3 regions of the uncultured Enterovirga sp. genome follow, and region 1 is predicted to be linked to each of the others. Evidence: predicted binding sites of a transcription regulator. Region 1 holds the regulator's gene; each other region holds the start of a gene.
What was found. Region 1 encodes PhoB, which activates phosphate uptake and scavenging genes when phosphate is short. Its sites were predicted from a motif close to TGTCATNNANCTGTCAT; they were not measured.
Positions count from the first base shown of each region.

Region 2: the regulator PhoB is predicted to act here: its motif matches at 1,834-1,850, upstream of ugpB (sn-glycerol-3-phosphate ABC transporter substrate-binding protein UgpB).
Region 3: the regulator PhoB is predicted to act here: its motif matches at 1,536-1,552, upstream of ACFE87_RS20025 (esterase-like activity of phytase family protein).

Region 1 covers NZ_CAXTAZ010000039.1:34,185-37,456, reverse strand. Annotated here, with positions in the region: gene ACFE87_RS17675 (sigma-70 family RNA polymerase sigma factor) at 1-381, opposite strand, end outside; gene ACFE87_RS17670 (hypothetical protein) at 393-782, opposite strand; gene ACFE87_RS17665 (GcrA family cell cycle regulator) at 1,089-1,613, shown strand; gene phoB (phosphate regulon transcriptional regulator PhoB) at 1,791-2,483, opposite strand; gene phoU (phosphate signaling complex protein PhoU) at 2,485-3,207, opposite strand.
Region 2 covers NZ_CAXTAZ010000040.1:16,911-20,182, forward strand. Annotated here, with positions in the region: gene ACFE87_RS17845 (sulfate transporter family protein) at 1-590, shown strand, start outside; gene ACFE87_RS17850 (NAD(P)/FAD-dependent oxidoreductase) at 587-1,801, shown strand; gene ugpB (sn-glycerol-3-phosphate ABC transporter substrate-binding protein UgpB) at 1,921-3,240, shown strand.
Region 3 covers NZ_CAXTAZ010000050.1:25,867-29,138, forward strand. Annotated here, with positions in the region: gene thiC (phosphomethylpyrimidine synthase ThiC) at 1-1,315, opposite strand, end outside; TPP riboswitch at 1,375-1,480, opposite strand; gene ACFE87_RS20025 (esterase-like activity of phytase family protein) at 1,600-2,955, shown strand; gene ACFE87_RS20030 (alpha/beta hydrolase) at 3,120-3,272, opposite strand, start outside.

The sequences.
Region 1 (3,272 bases):
GGACAGCTCTTCCACCCCGACGAGCAGGATCACGGCGCGCTGGTCGTCCGGCAGCCGGTCGAGCGCCGCCAGGATGTCCCGCACGCCCGTGCTGCTCTCCTGGTCGGAGCCGGGCAAGGCGATGTCGGCCGCATGGTCGAGTTCGACCCTGAGCCCCTCCCGACGCCGGCGCCGGAAGCTGTCGACGAAGAGGTTGTGCAGGATGGCGAAGAGCCAGGCCCGAAGGTCGCCCTCCCGGCGTCGAAGCGCCCATCGGGCGACGGCGCGCTCCAGGCAATCCTGGACGAGATCGTCGGCCGCCTCACGGTCGCGCACGAGTGCCCAGGCGTAGCGCCTGAGCGCCGGGATGTGGCGCTCGAGAAGGGTCGATATCTCGTCCATTCAGGCCGGGATCAGGGCTGGGCGACGTGCCAGACGCTGTTGACCCCGTCTCCGGTGACGTCGCCGACCTTGCTGTCCTTGACCCAGGTGTAGAGCGGCTTCTCCCGGTAGGCCCATTGCTTGCCGCCGTCGTCGCGCGTGACGATGGTCCACGCGCCCATCGGCTTGTCGCTGCCAGAGGCCATGAGCGGCGGCCAGTTGGTTGCGCAGGCGCCGTTGCAATTCGACTTCCCGGCAGCGTCCCGGTCGAACACGTAGAGGGTCATGCCCTTCATATCCACGAGGGTCTTGCCCTTCGCGGTGTCGGCGGTCCGGGCCGGCTCCATCCCCTGGGCCTGCACGGCCGGGCCGGCCGCCAAGATGCCGCAGGCCGCGGCAGCCACGAGCAACAATCTCGACATGGTCCATCTCCTCCGATCGGATGATCACACGGGAGACGCCCGCGCGCGCCCTCTATTCCGTGGCCGCCCGAGAAACAGCGTTGCGCCCGGTGCAGGGCGATGCCTGGGGATGACGCATCGGTGATTCGCCCCGACTCTTGCGCCCGAGTCAGACGTTCAGGTAGTCCTAACCCAGCCGGGCGCGAGCATCTGGTCCGGCCATCCTGATCACGGAACGCGTTCATGTGAGCGCTGTCGGACATCGTCCGCCCGCGAGGATGAAGGATTCGCTCCCCGGCGGCGGCGGGGCACCGAGGAGGCGGCGACATGACGGATGCAGTGACGGGGTGGACGGATTCGCGCGTCGAGCTCCTGGGCAAGCTCTGGGGCGAGGGGCTGAGCGCGAGCCAGATCGCGGCTCTTCTCGGAGGCGGCGTCACCCGCAACGCGGTGATTGGCAAGGTCCACCGGCTCGGCCTCTCCGGTCGCGGCAAGACCGGCCAGCCGGCCGCTGCCCGTCCCGCGAGGCCACGCTCGCCGGCCAGCCCGATGCCGCTCGCCGACGTCGCCGCAGGGGTCGAGACGGGCGTGAATGACGGCCCCGCGCCGGCCGAACCCGTCCGGGAGATCGCGCCGGCCGTGGTGCGGCTGCCCGAGCCGATGATCCCGGTGTCGGAACGCGTCTCCATCCTCGACCTTCGGGATTCCATGTGCCGTTGGCCGCTCGGGGACCCGTCCAGTCCCGATTTCGGCTTCTGCGGCGCGCGGGCCACCACCGGCGTGCCCTATTGCGACGCGCATTGCCGCATCGCCTATCAGCCGGCGGCGGAGCGCAAGCGCCTCAGGGCGTGAAGGGTCGCCACGCCGTCATTCCGGGGCTCGCCTGTCCGGCGTAGCCGGCGGGCGAGAACCCGGAACCCGTGGCCCGCACGCCGTGGCTACCTTCCATTCGGTCGGCGCTTCCAGGGGTTCCGGATCCGCGGAGCGCCGCTTCGCGCTGCACCTGGTCCGGAATGACGGCCTAGAACGTCAGCGATAGGTCTCGTCGAAGGAGTAGCCCGTCCCCCGGATGGTCCGGATCGGGTCCGGCAGGCCGTCGTGATGCACGGCCTTGCGGAGGCGGCCGACATGGACGTCGACCGTGCGCTCGTCGATATAGGTGTCCCGGCCCCAGACCCCGTCCAGCAGCTGCTCGCGCGAGAAGACGCGGCCCGGGCTCCGCATCAGGAATTCGAGCAGGCGGAACTCGGTCGGGCCCAGATGAAGGTCGCGGCCGCCGCGCCTGACGCGGTGCTGCACGCGGTCGAGCTCCACATCGCCCTGACGGAGGAGGTCGGCGATCTCGGCCGGCTTCAGCCGCCGGAGCAGGGCCCGGACCCGGGCCAGCAGTTCCGGCACGGAGAAGGGTTTCACGATGTAATCGTCGGCGCCCGTCGCGAGGCCGCGCACGCGGTCGGTCTCCTCGCCCCGGGCGGTCAGCATGATGACCGGCAGCCGCTCCGTCTCGCGGCGCTGCCGGAGGCGGCGGCAGAGCTCGATGCCGGAGAGGCCCGGCAGCATCCAGTCGAGGAGGAGGAGGTCCGGGACCACCTCCCGCATCTTCAATTCGGCCTCGTCGCCCCGGGCGGCGCCGTCGACCACGTAGCCCTCCGCCTCGAGATTGTAGCGGAGCAGCAGCATGAGCGGCTCCTCGTCCTCGGCGACGAGGATGCGGGCAGCCATGTCAGGTCCCGGTCGGGTCGAGGTCGACCCGGGCTTGGCTCGCACGATCGTTCTTCGGCCGCTCGCCCGAGAGCGGCTGCCCGGTGACGAGGAAATGCACGGTCTCGGCGATGTTCGTCGTGTGGTCGCCGATCCGCTCGATATTCTTGCCGTAGAAGAGGAGGTGGGCGCAGAACGAGATGTTGCGCGGATCTTCCATCATGTAGGTCAGGAGTTCCCTGAACAGCGACGTGTAGAGCGCATCGATCGAGCCGTCGCGCTGCCAGACGTCGAGGGCGCGCTCGAGGTCGCGCTGGGCATAGGCGTCCAGCACGTCCGTCAGCTGCTGCATGACGAGGTCCGACATGTTCTGGACGCCGGTCATGATCTTCTTGGCCTGGAAGCCGTCGGAGATCGCGAGCGTGCGCTTCGCGCAGTTCTTGGCGAGGTCGCCGATCCGCTCGAGGTCGCCCGAGATCCGGATGGCCGAGACGACGTCCCGGAGATCGATCGCCATCGGCTGACGCCGGGCGATGGTCGTGATCGCCTTCTCCTCGACCTCGCGCTGGATGACGTCGAGCCGGGCGTCCGACGCGATCACCTGCTGGGCCAGCGGCTCGTCGCGACGCACCAGCGCCGTGATGGTGTCGGCCAGCATCTTCTCGCAGATGCCGCCCATCTCGGCGATGGACGACCGCAAGGTCTCGAGGTCGGCGTCGAAGGACGCGACGATGTGAGAGGACATTCTGTGTTCCCTACGTCCTGAGGCTGGGCCGGGCCGCTCGCCCGGTATCCCGCTCATGCCGGCGA
Region 2 (3,272 bases), on a different contig from region 1:
TCCTCACCAAGGGCTTCGGCTACCTGCTGGAGAAGCACCCGCTCAGCCTCGACTACCCGGTCGTCGACGGCTTCGTATATTTCATGGCCGGAGCCGGCCTGATCGTCGCGCTGCTCTACCTCCTGCCCGCGATCTCGGCCCTGGTCGGCGGCTTTTTCCTCGACGACGCGGCCGTGATCGTCGAGGCGACGGACTTCCCCGGCGACCCGCCCGGACAGGCGATGTCGACCGGAAGCTCGATCGGCTACGGGCTCCGCTTCGCCCTTCTAGCCCTGGTCGTGAACCTCGCCGCGCTGGCGCTGTTCTTCATCCCGGTCGTCAACATCGGCGCCTTCTTCGTCGCGAACGCCTACCTGCTCGGCCGCGAGTATTTCGAGATGGCAGCGGCCCGTTTTCGGCCGGTGCGCGATGCGGCGCGGCTCCGGCGGGAGAACCGCCTCTTGATCATGGCGGCCGGGTCGGTGCTGGCCGGCCTGATGCTGATCCCGGTCTTCAATCTGTTGACGCCGATCTTCGGCATCGCCCTGATGGTCCACGTGCACAAGCATGTGGCCGGCCGGACTGCCCTCGCCCCTCCCGCTCGTCCATGACGAGCTACGACGTCGTCATCGTGGGCGGGGGCGCGACGGGTTCGTCCGTCGCCTTTCATCTGCTGTCGGATCCGGATTTCAGCGGCCGCGTCCTGGTCGTCGAGAAGGATGCGACCTACCGGCTCGCGGCGTCGGCGCTGTCGGCCGCCTCGATCCGGCAGCAATATTCGCAGCCCGTGAATATCCGCATGTCGCTCTACGGCATCGGCTTCCTCCGCGACATCGGCCGCCATCTCGCGGTCGACGGAGAGGCACCCGCGATCGGTCTGAGCGAAGCCGGGTATCTGTATCTGGCCGGAGAAGCTCATGCGGAAGCCCTGCGGGAGAACCACGTCGCGCAGCGTCGCGAGGGCGCCGATATCAGGCTCCTCGACCGATCGGCCTTGGGCGAGCGCTTTCCGTGGCTCGCCCTCGACGGGGTCACGCTCGGAAGCTGGGGAGCGAGCGGCGAGGGATGGTTCGACGGCTGGGCATTGCTCCAGGCCTTTCGGCGGAAAGCACGGCATCTCGGCGCCGAATATCGCCAGGACGAGGTGGTTGGCCTCGAGGTAACCGGCGGCTGCGTGGTCGGTGTTCATCTTCGCGAGGGCGGTTTTGTCGCCTGCGGCGGCGGAGCCTTGGTGAATTGCGCGGGCACGAACGGGCCGAGGATCGCCGCGATGGCCGGCATTCCCCTTCCGGTTCAGGCCAAGCGCCGTTCCGTCTTCGCTTTCACGTGCCGCACGCCCCTCCAGGCAGCGCCGCTCCTGATCGACATGTCGGGCGTGTGGATGCGGCCGGAGGGGCGGCCCGGCCCCGACGGCCAGACCTACATTGCCGGTTGGTCACCTCCGCCGGAGAGCGACCCGGACTGGCGCGACGAGGATCCGGACACCCAGGCCGTCGACTGGTCCCTCTTCGAGGAGGTGGTATGGCCGGCCCTGGCTGCGCGCGTACCGGCCTTCCAGACTATCAGGCCGGGCCGGGCCTGGGCCGGGCCCTACGACATGAACCTGTTCGATCACAACGCGGTCCTCGGCCCGGCGGCCGATGTGGAGAATTTGTATCTCTGCAACGGCTTTTCGGGCCACGGCCTGCAGCAATCGCCGGCGGTCGGACGCGGCCTCGCCGAGCGCATCATCCACGGCCGATACACCACGCTCGACCTGTTCTCGCTCGGCTATGAACGGCTTGCGGCTGGCAAGCCGCTTCTCGAGCAGAATGTCATTTGAGCCTTGTCGTCGATGGGTGACTGTCACCCGCTTGTCATCTGATTGTCATCCAGCCATCGTGCCGCGGGACGCAATGAGACGAACCCGGCAAGGGTTCCGGTTCGAGAGGGAGAGTTCGCATGACAGGCCTGACTCGCAAGGCCGCGTGCCTGGCGGCCGCGCTCGCGCTGGCCACGCCGGCGATGGCGCAGACCGAGCTTCAATGGTGGCACGCCATGACGGGAGCGAATAACGACGTGATCGTGAAGCTCGCCGACGAGTTCAACGCCTCGCAGAAGGATTACCGCGTCGCCCCGAGCTACAAGGGTGGCTATGCCGATACGCTGAATGCCGGGATCGCAGCCTTCCGGGCCGGCAGCGCGCCCCACGTGCTCCAGGTCTTCGAGGTCGGCACGGCGACGATGATGTCGGCCCGCGGCGCGGTGAAGCCCGTCTACCAGCTCATGGCGGATGCCGGAGAGCCTTTCGATCCCAAGACCTACCTGCCGGCGATCACCGGCTATTACTCGACGGCCAAAGGCGAGATGCTGTCGATGCCGTTCAATTCGTCGTCGACGGTGATGTGGTACAACAAGGACGCCTTCAAGAAGGCCGGCCTCAACCCTGATCAGCCGCCGAAGACGTGGCCCGACCTGTTCGACGCGGCGAAGAAGCTGAAGGCCTCGGGCCACGCGACGTGCGGCTTCTCCAATGCCTGGGTCACCTGGGTCAATCTCGAGCAGCTCTCGGCTTGGCACAACGTGCCCCTCGCGACCAAGGCCAACGGCCTGGACGGGTTCGACACGGAGCTGAAGTTCAATACGCCGATGCATGTCCGGCACATCCAGAACCTCGTAGACCTCCAGAAGGACAAGACCTACGATTATTCCGGCCGGACCAATTCCGGCGAGGGCCGTTTCACCTCGGGCGAATGTCCGATCATGCTGACGTCCTCGGCCTTCTACGCGAATATCAAGGCCAACGCGAAGTTCGACTTTGCGGCCGCGCCGATGCCCTACTATCCCGATGTGCAGGGTGCGCCGCAGAATTCGATCATCGGCGGCGCCTCGCTCTGGGTCATGGGGGGCAAGAGCCCGGCCGAGTATAAGGGCGTCGCGAAGCTCTTCGCCTTCCTGTCGGACACCGACCGGCAAGCGCGCATCCATCAGCAGTCGGGCTACCTCCCGATCACCCGGGCGGCTTACGACAAGACGAAGGAATCGGGCTTCTACAAGCAGGCGCCCGCGATCGAGGTCCCCCTCCTCGAGCTGACCAACAAGGAGCCGACCGAGAATTCTCGCGGTCTCCGCTTCGGCAACATGGTGCAGCTGCGCGATGTCTGGGCCGAGGAGATCGAAGGCGCACTGGCCGGCCAGAAGAGCGCGAAGGAGGCGCTCGATGCGGCCGTGACGCGCGGCAACCAGATGTTGCGTCAGTTCGAGCGGTCGGTAAGCCGCTAGCCCTCGCACCGCCCTCCTGCCCGCCTCGCGAG
Region 3 (3,272 bases), on a different contig from region 1:
GCGCCTCGCCGCATTCGGCGAGCTGCTTCGTCATGTTCACCTTGATCTTGTGCATCGGCACGTGGCCGGGGCCCTCGATCATCACCTGGCAGCCCTTGGCCCAGGCGATCTTGGTGAGTTCGCCCAGCGTCTCGAGTTCGGCGAATTGCGCGGCGTCGTTCGCGTCCGCGATCGAGCCCGGGCGGAGCCCGTCGCCGAGCGAGAACGAGACATCATAGGCCCGCATGATGTCGCAGATCTCGTCGAACCGCTCGTAGAGGAAGCTCTCGCGATGCCCGGCGAGGCACCAGCGCGCCATGATCGAGCCGCCTCTGCTGACGATGCCGGTGGTGCGGCGCGCCGTCAGCGGCACGTGGGCGAGGCGGACGCCGGCATGGATGGTGAAATAGTCGACGCCCTGCTCGGCCTGCTCGATCAGCGTGTCCTTGAACACCTCCCAGTCGAGCTTGAGCGGGTCGCCGTCGACCTTCTCCAGCGCCTGGTAGATCGGCACCGTGCCGATCGGCACCGGCGAGTTCCGCATGATCCAGGAGCGGATGTTGTGGATGTTGCGGCCGGTGGACAGGTCCATGACCGTGTCCGCGCCCCAGCGGATCGCCCAGACGAGCTTTTCCACCTCGTCGGCCGCGGTCGAGACGACGGCCGAATTGCCGATATTGGCGTTGATCTTGACGAGGAAATTCCGGCCGATCGCCATCGGCTCGACCTCGGGGTGGTTGATATTCGCCGGTATGATGGCGCGGCCGCGCGCGATCTCGGAGCGGACGAATTCCGGCGTCACATGGGCCGGGATCTCGGCCCCGAAGGACTCGCCGTCGGCGATGATGGCCTCGGCCTCCTCGCGGGCGGCGTCGCGCGCCACGTTCTCGCGATGGGCGACGTAGCGCATCTCCTCCGTGATGAGGCCGGCGCGGGCGAATTCGTATTGCGTGACGAGTTGGCCCGTCTCGCCGCGGCGGATGACGCGCTCGGCCGGGCAGGCGGCGACGAGCTTGTCGGGGGAGATGTTGCCGTTGTCCTCCGGCTTCACCTGCCGGGGCGCGATGGCCGGGTAGCCGCGCGCGGCGATCCAGGGGTCGCGGATGCCGGGCAGGCCCTGCAGCAGGTCGATGCGCGAGTCGGTCTCGGTATAGGGGCCGGAGGGGTCGTAGACCCGGACCGGCGGCTCGAGCGGGTCGGAGAGGGTGATTTCGCGGAGCGGCACGCGGATGGCGGGATGGCCGGCAGGGGAGGCGTAGACCTTGCGGGAGCCGGTGATCGGGCCCGTCGTCACGCTCTGCGGCACGCCTTTCGGCTTCTCGACATGGATGGTCATCGCGCGTCTCCTCCTGGCCGGTCGCGGCCGTGCGGGTGCAGGAGTCGGGGCGGAAGGGCGGCGTCGCCGGTTCCCGTCCCTTCGCCGGCATGACCCGGATCAGGTTCAAGGGTCACGGGCTCACCCGTATCTCAGCCCCCTCGCGGGACCCCCCTCGGAACGACACGAAGGTGGGACGCCGTCATGCGGTTGTCAATCGAGGTCGGGCTTCCGTCGGGTGTGTCGCACGCCCGTCATGGACGGCAGCGCTTAAGGGCCACCTCGCCACCCACCACGGCCCCGACATGACCCGCTGCCTCACCGCGCTCCCCCTCATCCTCGCGCTCGCGGCGGCCTCGGCCGCTCCGGCCTTCGCCGACCAGGCCTTTCCGGCGAAGCTCTCCGGCCATGCGCTCCTGCCGGCCGACAGCTTCATCGAGGCGCCGGCGGACGCGCCGGAGGACCTGCGGAACTGGGGCAAGTTCACGACCGGCAAGCGCGTGGACGCGGTCGGCACCGTCGAGGGCACCTCCTTCGGTCGCCCGACCGGGCTGAAGATGCCGTTCCGGGGCCAGCCGCTTCAGGGCCATTCCGGCATCAAGCGCATGGCCGACGGCACCTATTGGGTGCTGACCGACAACGGCGCCGGCGCCAAGGCGAACTCGCCCGACGCCATGCTCTACCTGAACCGCTACGCGATCGATTTCGCGACCGGCAACGTCGACCGCAAGGAGACCGTGTTCCTGCGCGACCCGAACCGGAAGGTGCCGTTCCGGATCGCGAACGAGGGGACGCCGACCCGCTACCTGACCGGGTCCGATTTCGACCCGGAGAGTTTTCAGGTCGTCGGCGGCAAGATCTGGATCGGCGAGGAATTCGGGCCCTACCTGATCCGGGCCGACATGAGCGGCGCGATCGAGGCGGTGTTCGAGACCGAGGTCGACGGCAAGGTCGTGCGCTCGCCCGACCATCCCGCGGTGACGACGCCGGCCGTCCCCGGCGGCGCGGTCGAGTTCCAGGTCCGGCGCTCGAAGGGGTTCGAGGGCATGGCCTCCTCGCCCGACGGCCGCTTCCTCTACCCGCTGCTCGAAGGCCCGGTCTGGAATGCCGAGGCCAAGGACTGGGAAAAGGAGGGCGGCAAGGAATATCTCCGCATCCTCGAATTCGACGTCGCGGCCGGGAAGTACACGGGCCGGCACTGGAAATACGTGCTGGAGGCGAACGGCAACGCGATCGGCGACTTCAACATGATCGACGCGACCACCGCGCTCGTCATCGAGCGCGACAACGGCGAGGGCACGGCCGACAAGGCCTGCCCCGCGGGCCAGCGCCGGCCCGATTGCTTCCACGACCTGCCGAAGTTCAAGCGCGTCTACAAGATCGAGATGGGCGAGGCCCAGGCCGGGAAGCCGGCGCGCAAGATCGGCCATGTCGACCTGATGCGCATGGCCGACCCGGACAAGAAGGCCTGCAAGCCGCTCACCGACGGCGCGCTCGCCTTCCCGTTCTTCACCATCGAGAATGTCGAGATCGTCGATGCCGACCACATCATCGTCGGCAACGACAACAACCTGCCCTTCTCGTCGAGCCGCGAGCCGAACAAGGCGGACGACAACGAGTTCGTGCTCCTCGCCGTACCGGAGTTCCTGAAGGCGCGCTGACAGGTCAGCGCGGGCTCCTCCTCACGCCATTCCTGGCCGCGCAGCGGAACCCGGAACCCATGGAGAAGAGCGGAAGGGCAAGAAGTCCGCAGAGCGCGTGCGTGCCGTCGGTTCCGGGTTCTCGCTCCGCGAGCCCCGGAATGTGACGGTCCAGGCGGCGGCGCCTACTGCGCCGCGGCGCTGCGCTGCCTGCGGGAGCCGCTGTCGAGCGTGGCGACCGCGTCGCCACCGCCGCGCAGCCGGTATTCCGGAAGGCGGGAAAGGATGTCGGCGATCGGCTTCGCGGTCCAGGCCTGGGTCACGTAGTCCCGGTGGCT